3 regions of the Luteibacter pinisoli genome follow, and region 1 is predicted to be linked to each of the others. Evidence: predicted binding sites of a transcription regulator. Region 1 holds the regulator's gene; each other region holds the start of a gene.
What was found. Region 1 encodes FliA, which starts transcription of late flagellar genes. Its sites were predicted from a motif close to TAAAGTTTNNCNNNCNNNGGCCGATAA; they were not measured.
Positions count from the first base shown of each region.

Region 2: FIV34_RS12610 (GGDEF domain-containing protein) is a predicted target of FliA. The motif match lies at 4,082-4,108, and genes of this name have one in related genera.
Region 3: FIV34_RS08675 (GGDEF domain-containing protein) is a predicted target of FliA. The motif match lies at 5,499-5,525, and genes of this name have one in related genera.

Region 1 covers NZ_CP041046.1:3,432,989-3,440,331, forward strand. The annotation lists gene motD (flagellar motor protein MotD) at 1-692, opposite strand, end outside; gene FIV34_RS15600 (flagellar motor protein) at 689-1,429, opposite strand; gene FIV34_RS15605 (chemotaxis protein CheA) at 1,431-3,491, opposite strand; gene FIV34_RS15610 (protein phosphatase CheZ) at 3,499-4,140, opposite strand; gene cheY (chemotaxis response regulator CheY) at 4,151-4,552, opposite strand; gene FIV34_RS15620 (RNA polymerase sigma factor FliA) at 4,583-5,314, opposite strand; gene FIV34_RS15625 (MinD/ParA family protein) at 5,311-6,186, opposite strand; gene flhF (flagellar biosynthesis GTPase FlhF) at 6,256-7,343, opposite strand, start outside.
Region 2 covers NZ_CP041046.1:2,776,516-2,783,858, forward strand. The annotation lists gene FIV34_RS12585 (S9 family peptidase) at 1-1,162, opposite strand, end outside; gene FIV34_RS12590 (GNAT family N-acetyltransferase) at 1,222-1,512, opposite strand; gene FIV34_RS12595 (OsmC family protein) at 1,640-2,065, shown strand; gene FIV34_RS12600 (CorA family divalent cation transporter) at 2,186-3,091, shown strand; gene FIV34_RS12605 (oxygenase MpaB family protein) at 3,095-4,027, shown strand; gene FIV34_RS12610 (GGDEF domain-containing protein) at 4,249-5,316, shown strand; gene sodC (superoxide dismutase family protein) at 5,372-5,914, opposite strand; gene FIV34_RS12620 (pseudouridine synthase) at 5,982-6,683, opposite strand; gene FIV34_RS12625 (class I SAM-dependent methyltransferase) at 6,680-7,343, opposite strand, start outside.
Region 3 covers NZ_CP041046.1:1,895,453-1,902,795, reverse strand. The annotation lists gene FIV34_RS08710 (SAM-dependent methyltransferase) at 1-236, opposite strand, end outside; gene FIV34_RS08705 (DUF1365 domain-containing protein) at 217-1,005, opposite strand; gene FIV34_RS08700 (NAD(P)/FAD-dependent oxidoreductase) at 1,002-2,264, opposite strand; gene FIV34_RS08695 (acyl-CoA desaturase) at 2,268-3,221, opposite strand; gene FIV34_RS08690 (hypothetical protein) at 3,295-4,038, opposite strand; gene FIV34_RS08685 (sigma-70 family RNA polymerase sigma factor) at 4,174-4,734, shown strand; gene FIV34_RS08680 (anti-sigma factor) at 4,731-5,447, shown strand; gene FIV34_RS08675 (GGDEF domain-containing protein) at 5,564-7,060, shown strand; gene FIV34_RS08670 (vWA domain-containing protein) at 7,117-7,343, shown strand, end outside.

The sequences.
Region 1 (7,343 bases):
GCACGCGCTGCCGACAGCTCCCAGTTGGACGGGAACGTGGACGTCGCGATCGGCGTGTTGTCGGTGTAGCCCTCGACACGCATGGTGTTGGGGAACGGCGCGAGGATGCCGGCTAGCTTGCGCAGCACGTCCTGCGCGGCCGGCTGCAGCTTCGCCACGCCCACCGGGAACAGGATGTCGGTGCGCACTTCGATTTCAAGCCAGTCCGGCGTCTGCCGCACGCTCACGAGGCTCTTGTCGATCAGCGGCTTCATCGCGCGCTGCACTTCGTCGGAAATCTGGCTGAGGCTGGGCTGCTCGACCTTGCCCACGGAGGCATTGTCGGCCGGCGCCGTCTGGCGCTTCTCGCCGGGCTGGCGCTCGGCGGCCGCGCCTTCGTGGCCCGGCAGCGGCAGGTTGCGCGGCGGAATCGGCACGTCGATCTTCGCGATCGGGCTGGCCGCCGGCGCACGCGACTGGTTCGGCAGCGGCACCTGCACCGCAGGCGTGCTGTCGCGGGTGGGCTCGATCACCTTGCCGGTGCCGTTGAAGGCTTCATTGATGGATTGCGCCATCACCCGGAACTTGGTTTCGTTCACGGCGGACACGGCGTACATCACCACGAAGAGCGCCAGCAACAACGTGATCAGGTCACCATAGGGGATGGCCCAACGCTCGTGGTTGATGTGTTCCTCGTGATGGCGGCGCTTCACTGCAGGAACCCCTGCAGCTTGCTCTCGATGTGCCGCGGGTTATCGCCCTGGGCAATCGAGACGAGGCCTTCGACGAGGATTTCGCGCATCTGCGAGCGCGCGCGGGCCAGGCCTTTCAGGCGCGCCGCCATCGGCAGCGCCAGCAGGTTGGCCAGGCCGATACCGTAGATCGTGGCGACGAAAGCGGCGGCGATGCCATGGCCCAGCTTGCTGGGATCGGCGAGGTTCTGCATCACGGCCATCAGGCCCATGACGGCGCCGATGATGCCCATGGTCGGCGAATACGCGCCGGCGTTCTCGAACACCTTGGCCGCTTCGATGTCGATGTGTTCGCGGGTGAACACTTCCACCTCGAGCACGGAACGCATGGCGTCCGGCTCCGTGCCATCCACCAAAAGCTGAAGCCCCTTGCGGATGAAGGGGTCCTGTTCGCGCTCGATGGCGGGCTCCAGGCCCAGCAGGCCCGTGCGTCGTGAGATCTCGCTCCACCCGACGATGCGGGTGACGAGATTCTCGGATTCGATATCGGGTGGCCGGTACACCCACGGCAGCATGGCCCAGGCGCGCTTGAGCACGGGGCCCGGGGTCTGCACCAGCAGCGCGGCGAAGGTGCCGAGGAAGACGATGACGAAGGCGGCAGGATTCCACAGGGCGTCGAGGCTCGAGCCCTTGAGGATGGTCCCCACGATGATGACCAGGAAGGCCAGGATCGTGCCGACAACGCTCACGATATCCATATCAGACAGCCATCCTCAGGCTGGGCAGCACCTGGCCGCTGTCATCGGCCAGGCCCGCGAGGTCAAGTACGAGTGAGATACGTCCATCGCCGGTGATCGTAGCACCGGCCACGCCGGGCACGCCCTTCAGGAAGGGACCGAGCGGCTTGGCCATCACATCTTCACGGCCCAGCACTTCGTCGACGAGGCAACCCAGCGTCTGGTGGCCGATCTGCACCACGACGACGTGTCCACCCCTGCCCTGCGCGCCCGCCCAGTTGCCGAGGTCGGCCAGCGGCAGCGCGCGGTTGCGGTGCGCGGCCACCACGCGGCCGTCCAGTTCCTGGACCTGGCCTTCGGCGAGCTCGAACACTTCGGCGACGTTGGACATCGGCAGGCTCAGCAGGCGGTTGCCCACGCGCACCATCAGCACGCGCAGGATCGCGAGCGTCAGCGGCACCGAGAGGCGCACCGTGCTGCCATGGCCCACCCGCGAATCAATCGACAGGGTACCGCCAAGTTCAACGATTTTTGTCTTCACCACGTCCATGCCGACGCCGCGGCCGGAAATATCCGAGACCTGGCTGGCGGTGGAGAACCCGGGGCGGAAGACGATTTCGTAGCATTCGCGCTCGTCGAGGCGAGCGGCCTGCTCTTCATCCATCAGGCCCTTCTCGACCGCCTTGCGGCGCAGGACTTCCGGGTCCATCCCCTTGCCGTCATCGGTGACGGTGATGACGATGCGGTCGCCGTACTGGCCGGCCGCGAGGCGCACGGTGCCGGAACGCGACTTGCCCGCGTCTTCGCGGACGTCAGGCATTTCGATGCCGTGGTCCACGGCGTTGCGCAGCAGATGCACCAGGGGATCGGCCAGGGCCTCCACCACGGTGCGGTCGATATCGGTGTCTTCGCCTTCGGTGACGAGCTCAATCTCTTTGCCGAGCTGGCGGGCCAGGTCGCGCACGATGCGCGGGAACCGCGAGAACAGCTTGCCCACCGGCTGCATGCGCATGCGCAGCACGGCGTTCTGCAGGTCTTCCGCCACGCGCTCCAGCTCACCGATGGCGCGTTCCATCGGGTCGTTGGTGCCGCGGGGTGCGAGATTGGTCAGGCGATTACGCACCAGCACGAGCTCACCCGCGGCGTCGACAAGGCTGTCGAGGCGATGGGTATCAACGCGCACGGTGGTATCGGCGGCAGCGGCCGGCTGGCGCTTTTCGCTCGGCGCGCTAGCCGCTTTGGGCTTTTCAGCCACCGGCGCGGCAATCGGTGCCACGGCCGGCGCGACTGGCTCGGCAACAGCAACGGCGACGGGAGCGGCCTGCGTCGGCAGTTCGGCGTCACCCGGCGCAGCCGTACCGTAGAGCTGGTCCAGCAGGGCTTCGAACTCGTCATCGCTGATGGCGTTGCTGTCGGCCGCCGCGGGCGCATCGGCAACCGATGCGCTGGGCACATCGGCGTCGATGGACGCGCCGGGAGCGGCCGTGCCGTAAAGCGAATCCAGCAGCGATTCGAATTCGTCGTCGGAAATGGTGCCGGTGGATGCCGGCGCGGGCGCCCGGTCGGCGCGCGCGGCGTCGAGCAGGGCCTCGAATTCGTCTTCGATCGGATCGTAAGGCTTCGCCGGCGCCGCGGCGGGCGCCGGCTGGCGTGGGGCGCTGATTGGCACCGCCAGGGCCACCGGCGCGGCAGAAGCGGCACGACCCGGGATCACCAGGCGATCAAGCAGTGAACGCGGCGCGGGCTCGGCGGGTACACCGGCGTCGGCCGCGCGCATCATGTCGTTGAGCAGGTCGAGCGACTCCAGCAACGCGTCCATCAGGCCGGCGTTGAGGACGATGGCGCCGTTACGCGCCTCGTTGAGCAGGTCTTCCGCGCGGTGGCACAGTTCCACCATGGCGTTCAGGCCAAGGAAGCCCGCACCGCCCTTTACGGTATGGAACGCACGGAATACCGCGTTCAGGAGCTCGCTGTCTTCCGGCGAGGCCTCGAGGTCCACGAGCTGTTCGCCCAGGGTCTCGAGCAGTTCGCGCGCCTCGATCAGGAAGACGTTGAGCAGCTCGTTGTCCAGCTCCACGCTCATGCCGGGCTCAGAACCCGAATTCGCTGAGGAGGCGATCCACTTCGTCCTGGCTGACCTTGTCCGCGGCCGGCGTGTTGCCACCCGCGAGCGAACCGGTGAGGCGCACCAGCTCGATCAGCGAGGACTCGACCTTGGCCATGAAGGCTTCGACCTGGGCGACGCGCTGGCCGGACAGATCCTGCCAGGACTGCGCTTCGACCATTTCGCCGAAGCCGATGTCGCAGCTCTGCGCGAAATCGCCCACGCGCACGGCCAGGGCCGTCGCGTTGACGTTGAAGACGGGGTCGGCCTGGTCGAGCACGAGCAGCTCGTCGGCCTCTTTCGCCAGGGCCTGCGCCTGCGGGCGCAACTTGTCGCTGAAATCCAGCGTGCGGTGGGCCGCCTGCGAACTCATTTCGAGCACGTCACGCAGGTGCTTGCGCGCGTCACTCATCGTGCCCGGGATGCCTTCGCTGGAGATATCGGCGGCAAGGCGGCGGGCGGATTCGTGGAGGTCGCGCGCCAGGTGGCCCAGCGCCATGAACAGGTGCTGCTCGCGGCTGCGGATAAGGCTGTCGAGCGCCTTTTCAAAAGCCACGCTATCGTCGGCGTCGAGCAGCTCGCGCAGTTCGGGGGCCACGTCCTGGCCAGCGGAAATCATCGTGTTCATGGTCAGTCCCTTAGCCCGCGGCCGCAGCGAGTCGTTCGAAGATCTTGTCGAGCTTTTCCTTCAGCGTGACGGCCGTGAACGGCTTCACGACGTAACCATTCACGCCGCTCTGCGCGGCTGCGATGATCTGGTCGCGGTTGTTCTCGGCCGTGACCATCAGCACCGGCAGCTTCTTCAGCGCGGCGTCGGCACGAATGGCACGCAACAGGTCGATGCCGGTCATGTTCGGCATGTTCCAGTCGGTGACCACCAGGTCGATGGGCTGCGAGCGCAGCAGCGCCAGCGCCGCGTTGCCGTCTTCCGCTTCCTGGATGAGCGTGTTGGTGAAACCCAGCTCCACCAGCAGGTTACGGACGATGCGCCGCATGGTGGAGAAATCGTCCACCACGAGGATTTTCATGTTCTTGTCCAAAACGTTCTCCGCCTTACTGCCGCGTCGTTCTTAGTGTTTGTCTTTCCAACCTGACATGCGTGCACGGAGTCGGATCAGGGCCTGGCCATGGATCTGGCACACGCGCGATTCGCTCACTCCCAACACCGCACCGATTTCCTTCAGGTTGAGTTCTTCATCGTAGTACAGCGACATCACCAGCTTTTCGCGCTCGGGAAGCCCGTCGATCGAGTCGGCGAGCGCATGGCGCAGGCCGTCTTTTTCGAACAGGCCGTCCGGGCCCGCGGCGTCCGGGTCGGCCACGTCGATCGCGAAACCTTCGTCGCCTTCCGGCGCCGTCAGGCTCAGCAACCGCGCACTCGCCGCGTCGGCCAGGATCTGGTTGTACTCCATGGCATCGATGCCAAGACGCTTCATCACTTCCACGTCGTTGGCGTCGCCGCCGGTTTCGTTCTCGATCTGCCTGGTGACTTCCGCCACTTCGCGCAACTTTCGGTGCACGGAGCGCGGGGTCCAGTCCGTCTTGCGCAGTTCGTCCAGCATGGCGCCACGAATGCGGATGCCCGCATAGGTTTCGAAGCTGGCCGCGCGAGTCGGCGAATAGTTCCTTGCCGCCTCAAGCAGGCCGATCATCCCGGCTTGCATGAGGTCGTTCGCATCGACGCTGGGCGGCAGGCGGCCCATCAGGTGATAGGCAATCCGGCGCACCAGCGGCGCGTGCGTTTTTACCAGTTGATCGGCCGGAACCTTAGTGATTTCAAGGTATTCGCTCGCGACGCTCACAACGGCAGCCCTCCCCCCACGTGCTCGCGGCCGGCAAAAAAGCCGATCCGACCCTGACCACGGGGTTCGGGTTCACCCCATGTATCGACCGACCTGGCCATATTCTTGAATCCCACCGCCGAACGGCTGCTGGGCCAGGCTTCGACCACCGCCGACTGGCGGCGGATGGCCTGGCGCAGGTACTCGTCGTGCGGAACCATGCCCATGAAATCCAGGGACACATCGAGGAACCGATTGGTCACCCGGGAGAGCTTTTCGAACAGCTGGCGGCCTTCCTGCGCGTGGCGAACCATGTTGGCCACGATGCGGAAGCGGTTCACCGCGAATTCGCGCGACAGCACCTTGATGAGTGCGTAGGCGTCGGTGAGCGAGGCCGGCTCGTCGCAGACCACCACCACGACCTCGTCGGAGGCGGCGGCAAACATCGACACGCTATCGGAGATGCCCGCGGCGGTGTCGACAATCAGGTACTCCGGCGCCAGCGGGTATTCGTCGAAGGCGCGGATGACGGCGGCATGCTCGATGTTCGGCAGCTGGGCCATGCGGCGGGTACCGGAGGTGGCCGGGATCACCTTCAGGCCATGCGGCGCTTCCAGCACCAGGTCTTCGATGGCGCAGGCGCCTTCGAGCATGTGACCGAGATGGCGCGTGGGCTGCAGACCGAGCAGCACGTCGATATTGGCCATGCCGAGGTCGGCGTCCAGCAGGAGGACGTCACGCCCGCCCATGGCCAGGGCCATGCCGAGGTTCACGGCCACCGTGGTCTTGCCCACGCCGCCCTTGCCGCCCGCGATCGCGATGCTCCGCGTGGGGCGGCGGTCGGCTAGCCAGTTAAGCGTGGCGGCCTGGGAATTGTCGACGTGTGTGGTCATGAAGGAGTTCACTGCCGTGAAAGAGGTTGCGGATGCGGTTGCCGGGGTCACGTTCGTCAGAATCTGCGATCAGGCCAGGGCCGGTGAAGACGCGAAGCCGAAGCGGTCGGCAAGTATGGCGTCATCCGGTTCGTCGTTGCGCTGCTTGAGCATCTGGGCGGCGAGGCAGACCAGCTTGCGTGCGTCAGCAGTGGCGATGTCTTCGGGAACGCGCTGGCCATCCGTGGTGTAGTCGAGCGGCATGCCGTGGCGGATCACCGCCGACAGCGCGCCACCCAGGAGCGGGGTTTCGTCGAGCTTGGTAAGAATGGCGCTCTGCGGCTTCAGCGGCGCATAGGCGCGCACCGCGTTGTCGATGGCCTGGGCCTGGGCGTTGGCGGCGAGCACCAGGCACACGCGGACGTCGGCCATCGCACGCAGCGTCTCGAACTGCTGCTGCAGCTTCGGGTCGTTGCCGGCCAGGCCAGCGGTGTCGATCAGTACGGTGTGCTTGCCACGCAGCTGCAGCAGCACCGTGCGCAGGCTGGCGGCGTCGTGGGCGTTATACACACGCACGCCCAGAAGGCGCCCATAGTGTTCCAGCTGCGCGCCAGCACCGATGCGGTACTGGTCGGCGCTGATCAGCGCGACGTTGGAAGCCCCGTGGCGCAGCACCGCGCGGGCGGCAAGCTTGGCGATGGTGGTGGTCTTGCCGACGCCGGTGGTGCCGACGAAGGCGGTGATGCCACCCCCGACGGTGTCGAAGTTGCGGCCGCTGGTGCGGATGTTGCGCGAGAGGATGCCCAGCGGCAGGTAACGGGCCTGCTCGACGGTCATGTCCGCGGGCAGTTCGGCGCACAGGGCGCGGGCCACGTCGCCGTCGATACCGAGGCGGGTCATCTCGCGAAGGACACGGGCGCGCAGCGGCTGCTCGCGGTCCATCTGGTTCCAGGCCAGCGCGGAGAGCTGCACTTCCAGCATCTCGCGCAGGTTGTTGATTTCGGCGCGCATGCCGTTCACCGCGGTGTCGTTCTGCGGCGCGCTGACGGTGGCGGCGCGCACCACGTCGGCGACGCTGGCGGCGAGCGCGGAGGACGACTGGCGCTGCGGCGCGTTCGGGTTGGCCGGCGCGGCCTTCGCGGCACGCTCGACGGCGGCGGCCGTGGCGGCGCGGGCCT
Region 2 (7,343 bases), 660 kb from region 1:
TGGCGATGAACGCGGCGTGGCTGTTGTCCTGGCTGAGTGACAGCGACATCGACAGGCGGCCATCGCCCAGCGACATCGGCAGGTCGAACAGCGTGGTCGGCGTGGCGGCGCCCTGCGCCGGCACGGCGTAGCTGGAGACCCGGCTCGAACCGGCCACCTGCTCGGAGACGATCAGGCGATCGTCGGCGGCCCAGGAGAGCCACACCGGCGTGGTGTGGGTGTTCGGGGTGATATCGGTGGGCGTGCCGCCGCTGGCCGGCACCGTCCAGATATCGCCACCGGTGGAACCCTGGTCGCTCATCAGGCCGCCGATGAAGGCGATGCGCGAGCCGTCCGGCGAGAAGCGCGGCACGGCCATCTGCAGGTCCTTCAGGCCGCCCTGCAAGGTGCTGGTATCCACCACCACCTCGTTCTTCGCACCGGCGGTGGCCGGCTGCACGTAGAGCTTGGCCACCCACCAGTTGTTGTCGCCGGGCGGCTGCGCGGCCACGTAGGCGATGCGCTTGCCGTCGGCCGAAAGTGCGTACTCGTAGACATGCAGGCCCGCCGGGGAGAGCACGTGGACGGCGCCGCCGGCGGCGTCCACCGTGGCCACCTGCTGCACCTCGATGCCTTCCACGCCTACCTCGCCCAGCTGCGGCTTGGCCGCGGCGGTGGCGCTGGCCCGGCGGGTGGCGTTGGGCACGTAGAGGAAGCCGAGCTGCTTGCCGTCGGCCGACCAGGACAGGCCGTCGACGTAGCCGGTGAGGTGGGTGAGCCGCTTCGGCGCGGCCTTGCTGGTGATGTCGACGACGTTGATGTCGTTCTGCTTGCCCTCTTCCACGCCCGCGGTCTTGCCGGCGCAGTCGGAAAGGAAGGCCAGGTGCTTCGAATCGGGGGCCCAGGCGACGCTGGTTTCGCTGCAGCCCTTGGTGGCCGTCACGCGGCGGGCGTTGTGGCCATCGGCGTCGGCCACTTCCAGCACCGGCTTGCCGTCGGTCTTCACGGCCCAGGCCAGGTGCTTGCCATCGGGCGAGAGCGCCACCGATTCCACGGTGCGGACCTTGGCCAGGCCGTCCAGGATGGCGGCGATGCGCGGATCGTCAGCTTTCGGGGCGGGTTCGGCCTGGGCAGCGGTGGCACAGGCAAGCGCTACGGCGGCGGCGATCCAGGTTGTACGCATCGGGTGGGCTCGGGTGTGTAGGTGCGGTGAAACCTAGCACACCCGGTGCCTTTGCCGGGTCACACCAGCAGGTTGGCGAACTCCGTGTTCCGCTTGAACCAGGTGTCGGCGTAGGAACAGGCGGGATGCACCTTCCAGCCGGAGGCTTCCGCGCACTGCACCGCCTTGCGGGTGAGCAGGTTGGCGATGCCGCGCCCCGCCACCGGGCTGGGCACGCCGGTGTGGGTAATCACCATGGTCTTGCCTTCCAGGCGGTACTCCAGCACGCATTCCTGGCCGTCCACCTCTACCTGGAACACCGCGTTGGCCCGGTCGTGCTTGATGTCCAGCGGTTTTGCCGTCGCACTCATCGTCGTTCTCTCCAAGCTATCCGGAGCGCTCTTTCGCATTCTCTCGATGGACCGGGCGCTAGCGTTGTCGAAGATCAAATCATGCGCGCCTTCACGAGCACAATCCATCACCCACAGGAGAGAGATCATGCAGAAATGGGGTAAGGCTGTCTGGACCGGAAACATCAAGGAAGGCCAGGGGCTCATCTCGAGCCAGACCGGGGTACTCAAGGACGCCCCCTACGGGTTTGCCTCGCGCTTCGAGGATGGCCCGGGCAGCAACCCGGAGGAGTTGCTCGGCGCGGCGCACGCGGCGTGCTTCACCATGGCGCTGTCGCTGATGCTGGGCAACAACAACCTCACGGCCGACCGGATCGAGACCCGGGCCGACGTCACCCTGGCCAAGGACGGGGAAGGCTTCTCCATCACCAAGGTGCACCTCACCACCAAGGCCAAGATCCCCGGCACCGACCAGGCCAAGTTCGCCGAGATCGCGAAGCAGGCAAAGGAAGGCTGCCCGGTATCGAAGGTGCTCCGGGCCGAGATCACGCTCGACGCCACTCTGGAGGCGTAAACTGCCCCGCGCCGCCGGCCAGCCCGGCGGCGCGTCTTTGGTAGCCTGGGATACCCAACGCACGTGCTGATAGTCCACGAACACGGCCAACACGAACGCCCCACGATCTGGATGCCCGGGATGGGCCGCCCCAAGGCGCCGATCTGGATCGACCTGCTCGAACCCACCGAGGACGAGCGCCGCTGCGCCGCCGAGATCACCGGCCTGCGCGTTCCCGAGCGCTCCGACATCGTCAACCTGGCGCTGTCCAGCCGCATCCGCACCGACGACGATGCGATGTACCTGTCGATCCCCTACTTCGCCGATACCGACAACGGCCACGCGCCGCAGCCGGTCGGCCTGGTGGTGACCAACCATGTCCTGATGACCTTGCGCTTCACCTCGTCGCCAGCGTTCGACCTGGCCAACGAAAGCTGCGCGCACCAGCACTGGGATTCCAGCGCGGACGTGCTGGCCACCCTGATCGAGGCCATCGTGAACCTGGCCGCGCAGCGGATGGAAGACGTCTCCGCCGAACTGAAGAAGCTCTCCGACCGGGTGTTCACGCCCGAGCGGCTGGGTACGCCGATCCTGCGCGATTGCATGCTGGAAGTCGGCCGCCTGGAAGGGCTGCAGTCGCGCAACCGTTCCTCGATGCTCGGCGTACAGCGCATCGTGTCCTTCGTCCGTGCGAAGAAACCGGACTGGATGGGCGATGCGGTGGAGGTGCGCCTGCGCGTGGTCGAACACGACCTGCGCACGCTGGATGAGTTCGACGACCAGCTGACCAACAAGCTGCAGTTCCTGCTCGATGCCACGCTGGGCTTCATCAGCACCGACCAGAACCACGTGATGAAGGTGCTGACGGTGACCTCGGTGGCCACGATCCCGCCGGTGATCCTGGCCGGCATCTGGGGCATGAACTTCAAGTACATGCCGGAGCTGGACTGGCACTGGGGTTACCCCGTCGCCCTGCTGATCATCGTCGTGAGCATGATCCTGCCGGTGTGGTTCTTTAAGTGGCGCGGCTGGTGGTCGGGGGACTGAGCGATGCTGCGCACCCTGCTTCGCCCCGCCACCGCGCCGATCCGGCGCTGGGTGATGACGGCCTTCCCCAAGCCGCCCACCGGCGGCATCGACTACGAGCACCCCGCGGGCGACCCCGGCCTGTTCGGGCCGAACTCGGTCACCTGGCGCATCCATAACGACTTCTGCGGGATGCTCGCCGGCGGCCTGTGCGCGCTGTACCTGCAGACGCTGCATCCGCGCGCGCTGGCGGGCGTGTGGGACCACTCGAACTTCCGCGAGGATCTGGTCGGGCGCCTGCGCCGGACCACGGCCTTCGTCGGCGGGACGACCTACGCGCCCACCGCCGAGGCGCACGCGATGATCGCCCGCGTGCGCAGCATCCACGCCAACGTGCGCGGCCTGGACGAAGCCGGACAGCCCTACTCGGCCGACGACCCGGACCTGCTGACCTGGGTGCACGTGAGCGAGATGGCCAGCTTCCTGGCCGGCTTCCGCGCCTACGGCCCGATGGACGTACCGGCCGCCGCCGCCGATGCCTACCTGGACGAAACCCGCCGCGTGGCCGAAGCCCTGGGCGCCCGCGACGTGCCGGGCTCGGTGGCGGCGCTGGATGACTACGTGCGCGACATCATCCCGACCCTGGCTTACACCGAGCGCACCCGCGTGGTGCTCGAGGTGCTGGCCGACCTGGACCTGCCCGTGCCGCTGGCCGGGCTGTCGCGCGACATCTTCCTGCATGCCGGTGCCGCCCTGCTCCCGCCCTGGGCCAGCGACCTGCTCCGGCGCAGCGCCGCCGACCAGATGAAGGGCCGCGTGGCCACGGCCACCCTGCGCGGCATGGCGCCGTTGTTCCGCGCCGCGCTCACCGATGGCGTGGCGACGCGCTCGTGCCGACGGGTGGGTGTGGACCGCGGTTTGCTCAGCCATTGGCCCGCGGGCGTTGCCACGATCTAACGCCGTTTTTTGAGACCCTCTTCACAAATCTCGCCACTCCGCGAGAAATTGCTCTAAAGTTCGCGGCTTCACGGTCGCTATAGAGTGCAAGGGGACGTGGGTTGGTATCCCGCGTACCGCGATCATCGGGCTCATACAGGGGGCCCTTCTCGGGGGAGGATGCGTTCGGTGGCATTTCGTAGCTTCATCCGCGGCCCTCAGGCCGCTGGTTCGGTGCGGCCGTGAGGACGCCCTGGCATTCGCTTGCCGGCGGCATGCCGGAATCCCGCCTGCTCGCCTCCGTGGCCGAGTTCACCCATCACCGCGACATCGACGCCCTGGACCACAGCCTCGTGCTGTCCATGGCCGAACTGGTGGCGGTGAAGAGCGTCACCCTGTGCAAGCGCGGCGACACGCTGCAGCACCCGGTGGAATCCCTCACCGTCTGCCTGCGCAACAGCGATGGCCACTGCGTGGTCGAAGCCGTGGAGCCGATGCGCGATGGCGACCCGGTGGAAACCATGGTGTGCGCCATGGAAACGCTGGAAGTGATCACCGATGTGACCGACGAGGGGCTATGCCGCCTCGTGGTGCCGATCATCCGCGAACACGCCGCTATCGGCGCGGTGATGCTCGAAGCCGAGGACACGCTCGACAGCGTGCGCACCATGGTGGAAGGCTTCGCCCGCATCTACGCGAACTACATTGCCCTGCTCAATGAGAGCGAGCGCGACAAGCTCACCGGCCTGTACAACCGCCGCAGCTTCGAGCAGCGCCTGCAGCGCCTGCTGAAGCTGCAGCGCCAGCGTGCGCGTGCTGCGCGCCGTGACGAAGAGCGGCGCACGCATATCGAGGACGTGGCGCAGATCTACCTCGCCATCCTCGACATCGACCATTTCAAGCGCATCAACGACACCTGGGGCCATGTGTACGGCGACGAGGTGATCCTGATGCTGGCGCAGCAGATGCGCGCCTGCTTCCGCCAGAACGACGTGCTGTTCCGTTTTGGTGGCGAGGAATTCGTGATGCTCATCGCCTCCGAAGACGAGGCGGCGGCGGCCGGTGCGCTGGAGCGTTTCCGCGAGCACGTGGCGAATTGGGCGTTCCCCCAGGTAGGCCACGTGACGGTAAGCATCGGCTACGCGCTGATCAGCGAGAACGACTATCCGGAGATCGTGCTGGATCGCGCGGACAAGGCGCTGTATTTCGCCAAGCAGAACGGGCGCAACAGCGTGCAGGGCTTTGAGAAGCTCACGGCACGCGGTGAGCTGGGGGCGCCGGTGGCGCTCGGTAGCATCGACCTCTTCTAAAAGATCGCGCACAGGGTGCGCTCCTACAACCGCCGCGTTGTAGGAGCGCGAGCGGTTATTTGACTACGCCGCAGGCAATCCGATCCCCACCACCGCCCAGCGGCTTCGGCTGATCAGCGTAGTTGTCGCCACCCGCATGGATCATCAACGCATGCCCCTTCAACGTCGCCAGGCTCTTCAGCCGCGGCGCCGTCACGGCCGTCGTATCGGTGCCATCCGCGCCCACGGTGATCTTCGGCAGGTCGCCTTCATGCCCCGCGGCCGAATCCGGGCCCTCGTGCTTGCCGGTGTGTTCCGGATCGAAATGGCCGCCGGCCGCGAGGGCCGCGCCCTTCTTGCCGTCCTTCTTGCCGTCCTTCTCGCCCGGCGCGCAGCTCGGCTTCTCATGGAGGTGGAAGCCGTGCTCGCCCGGCGGCAGGCCCTTCAGGTTGGGCGTGAAGACGAGGCCGCCGGTGCTCTCGCTGACGGTGACGCTACCCACCGAGGTACCGGTGCCATCGGTCGAGACCATGGTCATCGGGACGGTGACGCTGGTATCCGCGGCCTGCGCCGCGCCGCACACGAGCAGCCCTGCGGCCACGATTGCGATCTTTCTCATCTCTCACTCCCCAGTCAGACAAAGGTGACTTGGGATACTGCACCCCGCGTGCAGGGCGCGTCCACAACTACCCGCCGAACAGCGTGCGGACGTCTTCCGGGGTGAGCAGGCGCCAGGTGCCGGGCTCAAGGCCGCCCAGGGTGAGGCCACCCACGGCCATGCGCTCAAGGGTGACGACGTGGTTGCCGACGGCGGCGAACATCCGGCGCACCTGGTGGTAACGGCCTTCGGTCAGCGTCAGCCGCACGTGGCGCGTGCCGAGCACCTCCAGGCCAGCGGGTTCCAGCGGATCCTTCTCGCCTTCCAGCATCAACGTGCCTGCGGCGAACAGCTCACCCTCGTCACCGCGCAGGTCTTCCGCCAGCGTGGCTTCGTACACCTTCGCCAGCGCGCTCTTCGGCGAGATGATCCTGTGCAGCAGCGGGCCGTCGTCCGTGAACAGCAGCACGCCGGAGGTATCGCGATCCAGCCGGCCCACGGTGGACAGCACTGGATTGCGCACGCCGAAGCGCGGCGGCAGCAGGTCGTAGACGAGACGCCCGACGTCCTTGCGCGAGCAGGTGTAACCGGTGGGCTTGTTGAGCATCAGGATCATGCCCTGCGGGGGATCCAGCGGCTCGCCTTCGAAGCGCACATCGGCGTGTTCCACCTTGTCGTCGGCGTAGAGCACGTCACCCGCGGCATCCGTGACGGCGCCTTCGCGGAACAGCTGGGCCACCTGCTTGCGGCTGCCGTAGCCGAGGTTGGCGAGGAGTCTTACCAGTTTCATGAGCGGGGTTCCCTGGCTTCGATCACCTTGAACCCATCGCGATCGACCACGGTGCGGACCTGCGCGAAGCAGGCCTCCAGCGTGGCTTCGTACGCGAGGTGGCGGTTGGCGACCATCCAGAAGCGGCCACTCGGCGCCAGCGCGCGGGCAGCGGTAACGATGAAGGCGCGGCCGAGTTCAGGCTGGTCGGCGCGGCCCTGGTGGAAAGGCGGGTTGGAGACGATGACGTCGTAGCGGCCGTCGATCCCCTGGGTGACGTCATGCCAGGCGACGCGCGTGGCGATGGCACGGCCACTGCGCGCCACGGCGGCTTCGATATTGAGGCGCGCCGCATCGAGCGCCCTGCCCTCGGCTTCGAACAGCGCCACCTCGGTGACACCGGCGCAGCGGTCGATCACTTCGCAGGCGAGGTATCCGAAGCCCGCGCCGAGGTCGGCCACGCGTCCGTGCAGATCCGCAGGCAACACGCTGGCCAGCAAGGCGGAGGCGACGTCGACGCGATCCCATGCGAACAGCCCGCGACGGCTGACGAAACGACCATCGGCGATGGGCAGCGGCGCATCCAGGGCAAGCCAGTCCGCGAGCAGGGTTTCATCCGCCGTGGCGTCTGGCCGGGTCCAGAAGACGCGGCATTTATGCTTGGACACCTGGGTGACGCCA
Region 3 (7,343 bases), 1.5 Mb from region 1:
TCGCCCGCGCCCACGCTGCCGTTGCCCGCAACGGTGCGGTAGAAGCCCATGTCATGGATGACGATGTGCACCGAGCCGGCGCGCGACGGACTGCCCAGCTCGACGGTCCCCAGCGCATCGATGATCACCAGGTGGCCGTGCTGCAGGCCCGCCATCCGGCGCAGCAACTGCCCGCGCAGGAAGCGCAGGCTGCGGGGCACCAGGGTATCGCTTGCGTTACGGACGATCGCGTTCATACATGCCCTTTGGCAGTTTGCCGGGGTGGTCGTGGACGGGGTTGCCCTTCAGCCACAGGCGCAACGCTTCAAAATGGATGGCACCGACGACCTTGGCCGTCATCAGCGGGTAACGCCACAACACGCGCGCCAGCGAGGCGCCGGTAAGGGGCCGCCGTTCCAGGGCAAGATGCGCATCGAACTCGCGCTCGCCATCGCGCAGGATGTCCATGTGCACCAGCAGGCGTTCGTCCGGGCGGGTGAAGCGCCAGCGATACGTGCGGTCCATCGGCATGAAGGGCGAGACGTGGAAGGCCTTGGCAAACCGTTCGTCCACGGCATGGCCGCCGGGGCCGGTCGCCGGGAGCACATAGGCATGGCGCTCATGCCACGGCGTGTTGGTGATTTCCGCCAGGACACCGGCCAGCGTTTCGCCGTCCGCTTCGTAGCAGTAATAGAAACTCACCGGATTGAACACGAACCCGGCATAGCGCAGGTGGGCGAGCATGCGCACCGGGCCGGACGGCCGCTGGCCCAGCACCTGCCCCACGCGATCACGCACGGCGTCGGCAAGCGGCGTTTCCGCGGCGCCGAAGTAATCCGTACGGCGGAATTCGGCGAGGTTGCGGCCATGGGCGGACCAGAACCAGCGCGAGGCGAACACCGCATCCACTTCGTCCAGGTCCAGCCACAGCTGGGCCATGCGGTACGAAAACGCATGCGGTTTCGGCGCATGGCGACGGTGCGTCACCATGCCTTCGTACACGGCGCTGGCGAACGCGGCACTCATGCGAAGGCCCGCCGGGTGGTGGCCACGCGGTCGAAATCGTGCGCGAGTTCCACCGCGCTGCGGATGCCATCCTCGTGGAAACCCCAGCCCCAGTAGGCGCCGGCGAACCAGGTGCGATGCTTGCCCTGGATCTCCGCCTTGCAGCCCTGTGCCGCCACGGAGGCATGCGAGTACACCGGGTGGTGGTACGTCATGCGGCGCAGCACCTTCGCCGGGTCGATCGACTCGCTGCGGTTAAGCGTCACGACGAAGGGTTCAGGCGATTCGATGCCCTGCAGCAGGTTCATGCAGTAGCTCACCGTGCAGGCCTCGCCCGGCGTGGCCGGTACCCAGGCGTTCCACGCGGCCCAGGCCTTGCGTGAGCGCGGCAGCAGCGACGCATCGGTGTGGAGCACGGTTTCGTTCGGCTGGTAACGCATGGCGCCGAGGACGAAGCGCTCGACCGGATGGGCATCCGCCAGCAGCGCCAGCGCCTGGTCCGAGTGGCAGGCGAGCACCACTTCATCAAAGCTCTCGCTGCCCCGGTGGGTCAGCACGTCCACGCGATCCGCATGCCGCTGCACGGCCAGCACCGGCGTCGCGATGCGCTCGGTGACGTTCCAGCGGGCACGCATGGCCTCGACGTAACGCAGGGAGCCGCCGGTCACCACGCGCCACTCCGGCCGGCCCGAGGCCTGCAGCATGTGGTGGTTGGCCATGAAGCGGACGAGATACTTCGCGGGGAAACCCAGGATGCTGCTCGACGGCGACGACCACAGGGCGCACGCCATCGGCACCAGGTGCTCATCGCGGAACAGGCTGCCGTAGCCGTTACGGTCCAGGTACTCGCCGAGGGTCGGGCCCGGCCCTTCGACATCGAGCAGCGCCGGTGCTTCACGGTAGAAGCGAAACAGGTCGCGCAGCATGCCGTAGAAGCGCGGCGACCACAGGTTGCGGCGCTGGCAGAACAGCGTGGACAACGAGGTGGCGTTGTACTCGCGGCCCGAGGCTTCGCTGCGCACCGCGAAGCTCATGGTGGTCGGCTGCGTCGCCACGTCCAGTTCCTTGAACAGGCCGGTCAGCAGCGGATAGTGCGCCGGGTTATGCACGATGAAGCCGGTATCCACCTGGTACTCGCGCCCATGCAGCGCGATCGTGTGGGTATGCACGTGACCGCCCAGCTGGTGGCTCGCTTCGAACAGCACCACCTCGTGGCGGCGCGACAACAGCCACGCCGAGGCCAGCCCCGCGATACCCGACCCGACCACAGCGACTCGCATGCCTTAGCGCCTCATCTTTGCTGCCACCCACGCCGGGATGGGCTTGAGATCACGAACCAGGCCAAGGCGTGCCATCAGCCACAGGCCATACCAGGTGAGATCCACCTCCCACCAGCGAAAGCCCTGGCGCACCGTGCCGGGGAAGAAATGATGGTTGTTATGCCAGCCTTCGCCAAAGGTAAGCAACGCGAGCCAGGGATTGTTGCGACTCTCGTCGCGCGTGGCGAAACGCTGCGTGCCAAAGCGGTGCGACAGCGAATTGATCGTCACCGTCGCGTGGAACAGCACCACGGTGGAGATGAAGAAGCCCCACACCAGCATCTGCCAGCCACTGGTCCCCAGCCCCGGGGCCACGTGTTCAAGCAGCTTGCCGAAGCCAAACAACGCCACCGCCAGCAACACTGGCACGGCGGTGTCGTAACGGTCGAGCCAGCGCAGTTCGGGGCACGCGGCGAAATCCGGCACGCGGTCGATGTGGGTGCGGAAGCCGCGCGGGGTCAGGAACCAGCCCGCATGGCTCCACAGGAAGCCGTGCACCTTGGGCGAGTGCGGATCCTGGGGCGTATCCGCATGGCGGTGATGATGGCGATGGTGGGCCGCCCACCACAGCGGCCCGCGCTGCACGCACGAGGCCCCGATGGCGGCGAAAACGAACTGCACCGGGCGCGAGGTGCGGAAGGTCCGGTGCGAGAAGTAGCGGTGGTAGAAGCCGGTGAGGGCGAACATGCGCACCACGTACATCGCCACGGCCACCGCCACCGCGACGGCGGATGTCCCAGTCCAGATCACCGCCACGCAGGCCAGGTGCATCGCCACGAACGGCGCCGCCCGCAGCCAGTCGATGCGGTCGGCCCGCGCATCGTCGGCCGGGGCATCCGCGCTGGTATCGAACCAGCGGCGGAGCACGCCCAGGCGCGGGGTGCGATGCGGTGCGTCAGGGGCGGCTGGAAAACGCATGGGGCGGCAGGCTCCGGGGATCGTCACCGGTGTATACGGGTGAACCACCCCGGCGGATGCACGGCCCCGGCACTCAGGTGGTGCAGGTGCCATCCAGCCTGGCGTGGAGCACGTCGTCCACGGCCGAGGACGGCAGGCCCATGGCACGGCCCGCGGCCGGGAAGTCGATGCGCACATCGATGCCCTTCCCCTTCGCGTTACGCACGGTGCCCATGCCCTCGTAACGCAGCAAGAGGTGGTCGTCGGCGCCGTAGGTCATGTTGATCGTGGGCACGGCAAAGGCGTACCAGGTGTCCAGCTTCATGGCGAGCTGGCGTTTGCCATTGCTCACCTTGCCGCCGGTGATCTGCACGTTATAGAAGCGAAAGCGGCTGGCCACGAGGAACGGCACCGAGGCGCCCGTGCCCAGGGAATCCCAGTGCGTGCGGATATACGCATCGAAGCCGGCGTCGATGACGGCCCCGTTGGGCACCTCGATGGTTTTGGCCTGGTCATCGCCACCCCGGCGCTTCACCCGGATGTCGATCTTGTTGCCGCTGGCGTGGACATCCTCGTGCAGGCCCTGGCGCGCGTCCTCATAGGTGACGTCCGGCCGCATGGGGTCGGTACCGGAGCTCAGCACCTTGCGCGCGAACGGCTTGCCGTCCGGGCACTGGTAGCTCACCACGTGGCGGGCGCCGTCGACGTAATGGATCTCGTGATAGAGCAGCGCGCCACCGCCGCGGGGCGTGGCATCGCCGGCGTAGCGGTCCGCCGCATGCAGGGGCAGCCCGCAGGCACCCAGTGCCGTGAGAACCAGCAGGCGTTTCGTCGTCATAGGATGAATCCTTGGCAGGCGGATCGCCTTGGGAGCAGGTACGGCAGGGAGGGTCGCCCGGACGCGGTCGCGTTTTCGTGACGGCCAGTCGTGGTATAGAACCGGCACGCGCCATCGTCACAAGGATTTCCGAGCATGCCAGGCACCACGCCCGCCGAGCGGGACGCGCTTAACGACTTGCTGCGGCGCACGGGCGCCCGGGACCAGAAGGCCTTCGAGCAACTCTACAAGGCCACCTCGCCGCGTTTGTTCGGCGTCTGCCTGCGCCTGGTGGGTGACCGGGCCGAGGCCGATGAGGTGCTCCAGGAAGCCTTCGTCACCATCTGGCGGCGCGCGTCGTCCTTTGACGCCACCCTGTCCAGCGCCTTCACCTGGCTGGTGACCGTGGTGCGCAACAAGGCCATCGACCGCCTGCGCCAGCGCCCCGGCGTGCACGTGGCGACCGATATCGCCTGGGAATCGATCGTCGACGACACGCCCGGGCCGTCGTCCCAGGCCGAGGACAGCCAGGCCTACGGGCGCCTGCACGAATGCCTCGATGAGCTCGAGGGCCAGCAACGCCGTTCCATCCGTGAAGCCTTTTTCAGTGGCGCTACGTATAACGAGCTGGCGGAACGAGCCAAGGTGCCACTCGGCACCATGAAAAGCTGGATCCGCCGTGGCCTGATGCAATTACGGGCGTGCCTGGGCTCATGAATACGACTTTCGATAACGACAAAGACAACCTGCGTTATGCCGAATACGTGCTTGGCCTGCTCGACGCCGACGCGCGGGCCGCCGTGGCCCGCGAAATCGCCGAGCAGCCGGAAGCCGAAGCCGCGGTCGCCCGCTGGCAGGTATGGCTGACCCCACTGGCCATGCAGGTGGATCCGGTGGAACCTCCGGCGCATACCTGGGCCGCCATCCGCCGCCGGTTGGCGCTCGAGGCCGAGGCCCCGCGCCCTAGCCTGTGGGACAGCCTGGCGCTATGGCGCTGGATTGGCGTCGGTGCGTCGGCCGTGGCCGCCTGCCTGCTGGTGCTCACCCTCACCCGGCCGCCGGGCACACCGCCCGCCGCCACGGCACCTGCCGTGCTGATGGTGTCCACGCTGGCCGGTGACAACGGCGTGGCTTCCTGGACCGCGACGATGGACGTCGAGCGTCGCGAACTCTTGCTGGTGCCCGCCAGCCCCGAGCCGCTGGCGGCGGGCCGCGACACCGAGCTCTGGCTGATTCCTGAGGGCGGTGCTCCCATCGCAGTCGGCGTGTTCGCGCCGGCGAATGGCAAGCGCTTCGCCCTGCCGAAGGACCTGGTCGATCGCCTCGGCCCGACCGCCGCGCTGGCCGTCTCGGTGGAACCGACGGGCGGCTCGCCCACCGGCCAGCCCACCGGCCCGGTCATCGCCAAGGGCAGCATCCGGGCGGCCTGACGCGCCTTCACATTTGTCGAGAAACGCGCCGTAAGATATTGACGGCGGGGCTCAACTTTACTGAGACCCCGCCGATAAAAAGGGTAGCGTCGCAGTCAGGGGGCCAGGGGCACGCCATGAAACTCGTCATTGCCGCGGTGGCTGTCCTCGCGGTCCACGCGATCGCGCTGGCGGTCACGCCAGCCGGTGGCATGGCGATTTCGTATGCCTTTTTCTTTGGCGTCTCCGTCGCGGCCATGGCCAGCGTCGTCTTCGCCTGGCACCGCTCGGGCACCCCGCGCGATAACCGCTGGTGGCTGCTGCTCGGCAGCCTCGCGCTGTGGACGGTGGGTATGTCGCTCTCCGCGCGACAGAACTACGTGCTGGATAACTCCAACCCGGCGCCCGGCGACAGCATGTTCTTCTACATCCTGTACGTGCTGCCGGTGCTCGTGGCTGTCTCCTCAGCCCCCGTAGCCGCGCGCAAGAAGTGGGCGCTGGCGATCGACCTGGTGCTGGCGGCCCTGCTCGGCGTGCTGTTCTACGTGCGCACGTTCTCCATCGTGTCGATGGAAGGCGCGATGGGCCCGCAGCAGGCCATCGACGTGGCGCGCATGCTCGATTTCGAAAACGTCTGCCTGGCCGTGGCCGCGCTGTTGCGCTTCCTCGCCACCGACCGCGCGGACGACCATTACTTCTTCCGCGCGGTGATGGCGTTCTTCGTCTGCTACGTCATCTCCGGCTATTGCTATAACCACTACGTGGCCCTGGGCGGCCACCCGGACTTCGGCGATTCGCCATGGGATGCGCTGCTCGACGTGCCGTTCCTGGCCATGGGCATCGCCACGCTCTCGCGCAAGCCACAACGCCACTGGCATCCGCCGGTGTACCTCGTTCGTTTCGTGCAGAGCGCCAGTCCCACGTTTCTCGCCATGAGCGTGCTTGGCTTTGGCCTCATGGTGATCCCGGGTTACCCCTCGCTGGGCATCACCGGCGCGATTGCCGCCGTGATCGGCATCGGCCTGCGCGGCACGCTGGCCCAGGTGGATCTGGTCGAAGAAGAATCGCGCCTGTCGCGCAGCCGCGACGTGCTGGAAGGCCTGGTGTTCGTCGACAGCCTCACCGGGCTGGCCAACCGCCGCGCGCTGGATGAGCGCCTGCTTCGCGAATGGCACCGCCCCGGCCAGCGCGAACCGATCGCGCTGCTGATGATCGACGTCGACTACTTCAAGGAATACAACGACCGCTACGGCCACCTGGCCGGCGACGACTGCCTGCGCGCCCTCGCCTCCACGCTGGTGGCGCGTGGCCTGCGCGTCGGTGACTTCCTGGCCCGCTTCGGCGGCGAAGAATTTGCCGTGGTCGCGCCCGGCACGCGCATCGCCGAAGCGCTGCAGCTGGCCGAAGGCCTGCGTGCCCAGGTGCAGGAGCAGGCCATCGCCCACCCGCGCAGCCCGTTCGGCATGCTGACCATCACCATCGGCGTCGCGGCCATCCAGGCCAGCGGCACCAGCGGTCCGCTGGAACTACTCAACGCCGCGGACCGCGCCCTGTACCGGGCGAAGCACGCCGGCCGCAACCGCGTCGGCGGCCCGGCCGAAAACAACATCGAATCGATCGCACGCAGCGTTTAACCCCGTTTGCCGGGTTGCCCCGTTTCATCGTCATGTCCCCAAGGAGGCCATGCACGATGAACACCCTTCGCGTCACCCTTTCCCTGCTCTTTACCGGCCTGGTCGCCGCGGCCGGTGCCGCCGGCGCCGAGCAACCCCAGCCGGCCGTGCGCCGCGTGGCGCCCGTGCCCGCCCCCGAAACCGACGTGAACTGCAGCGATGCGCCGCGCGTCCGCTATGGCTACGCGCCGTCCGCGCCGCCGATGATGCAGCCGCAGGCGCGCATGGCCATGCATGCCATGCC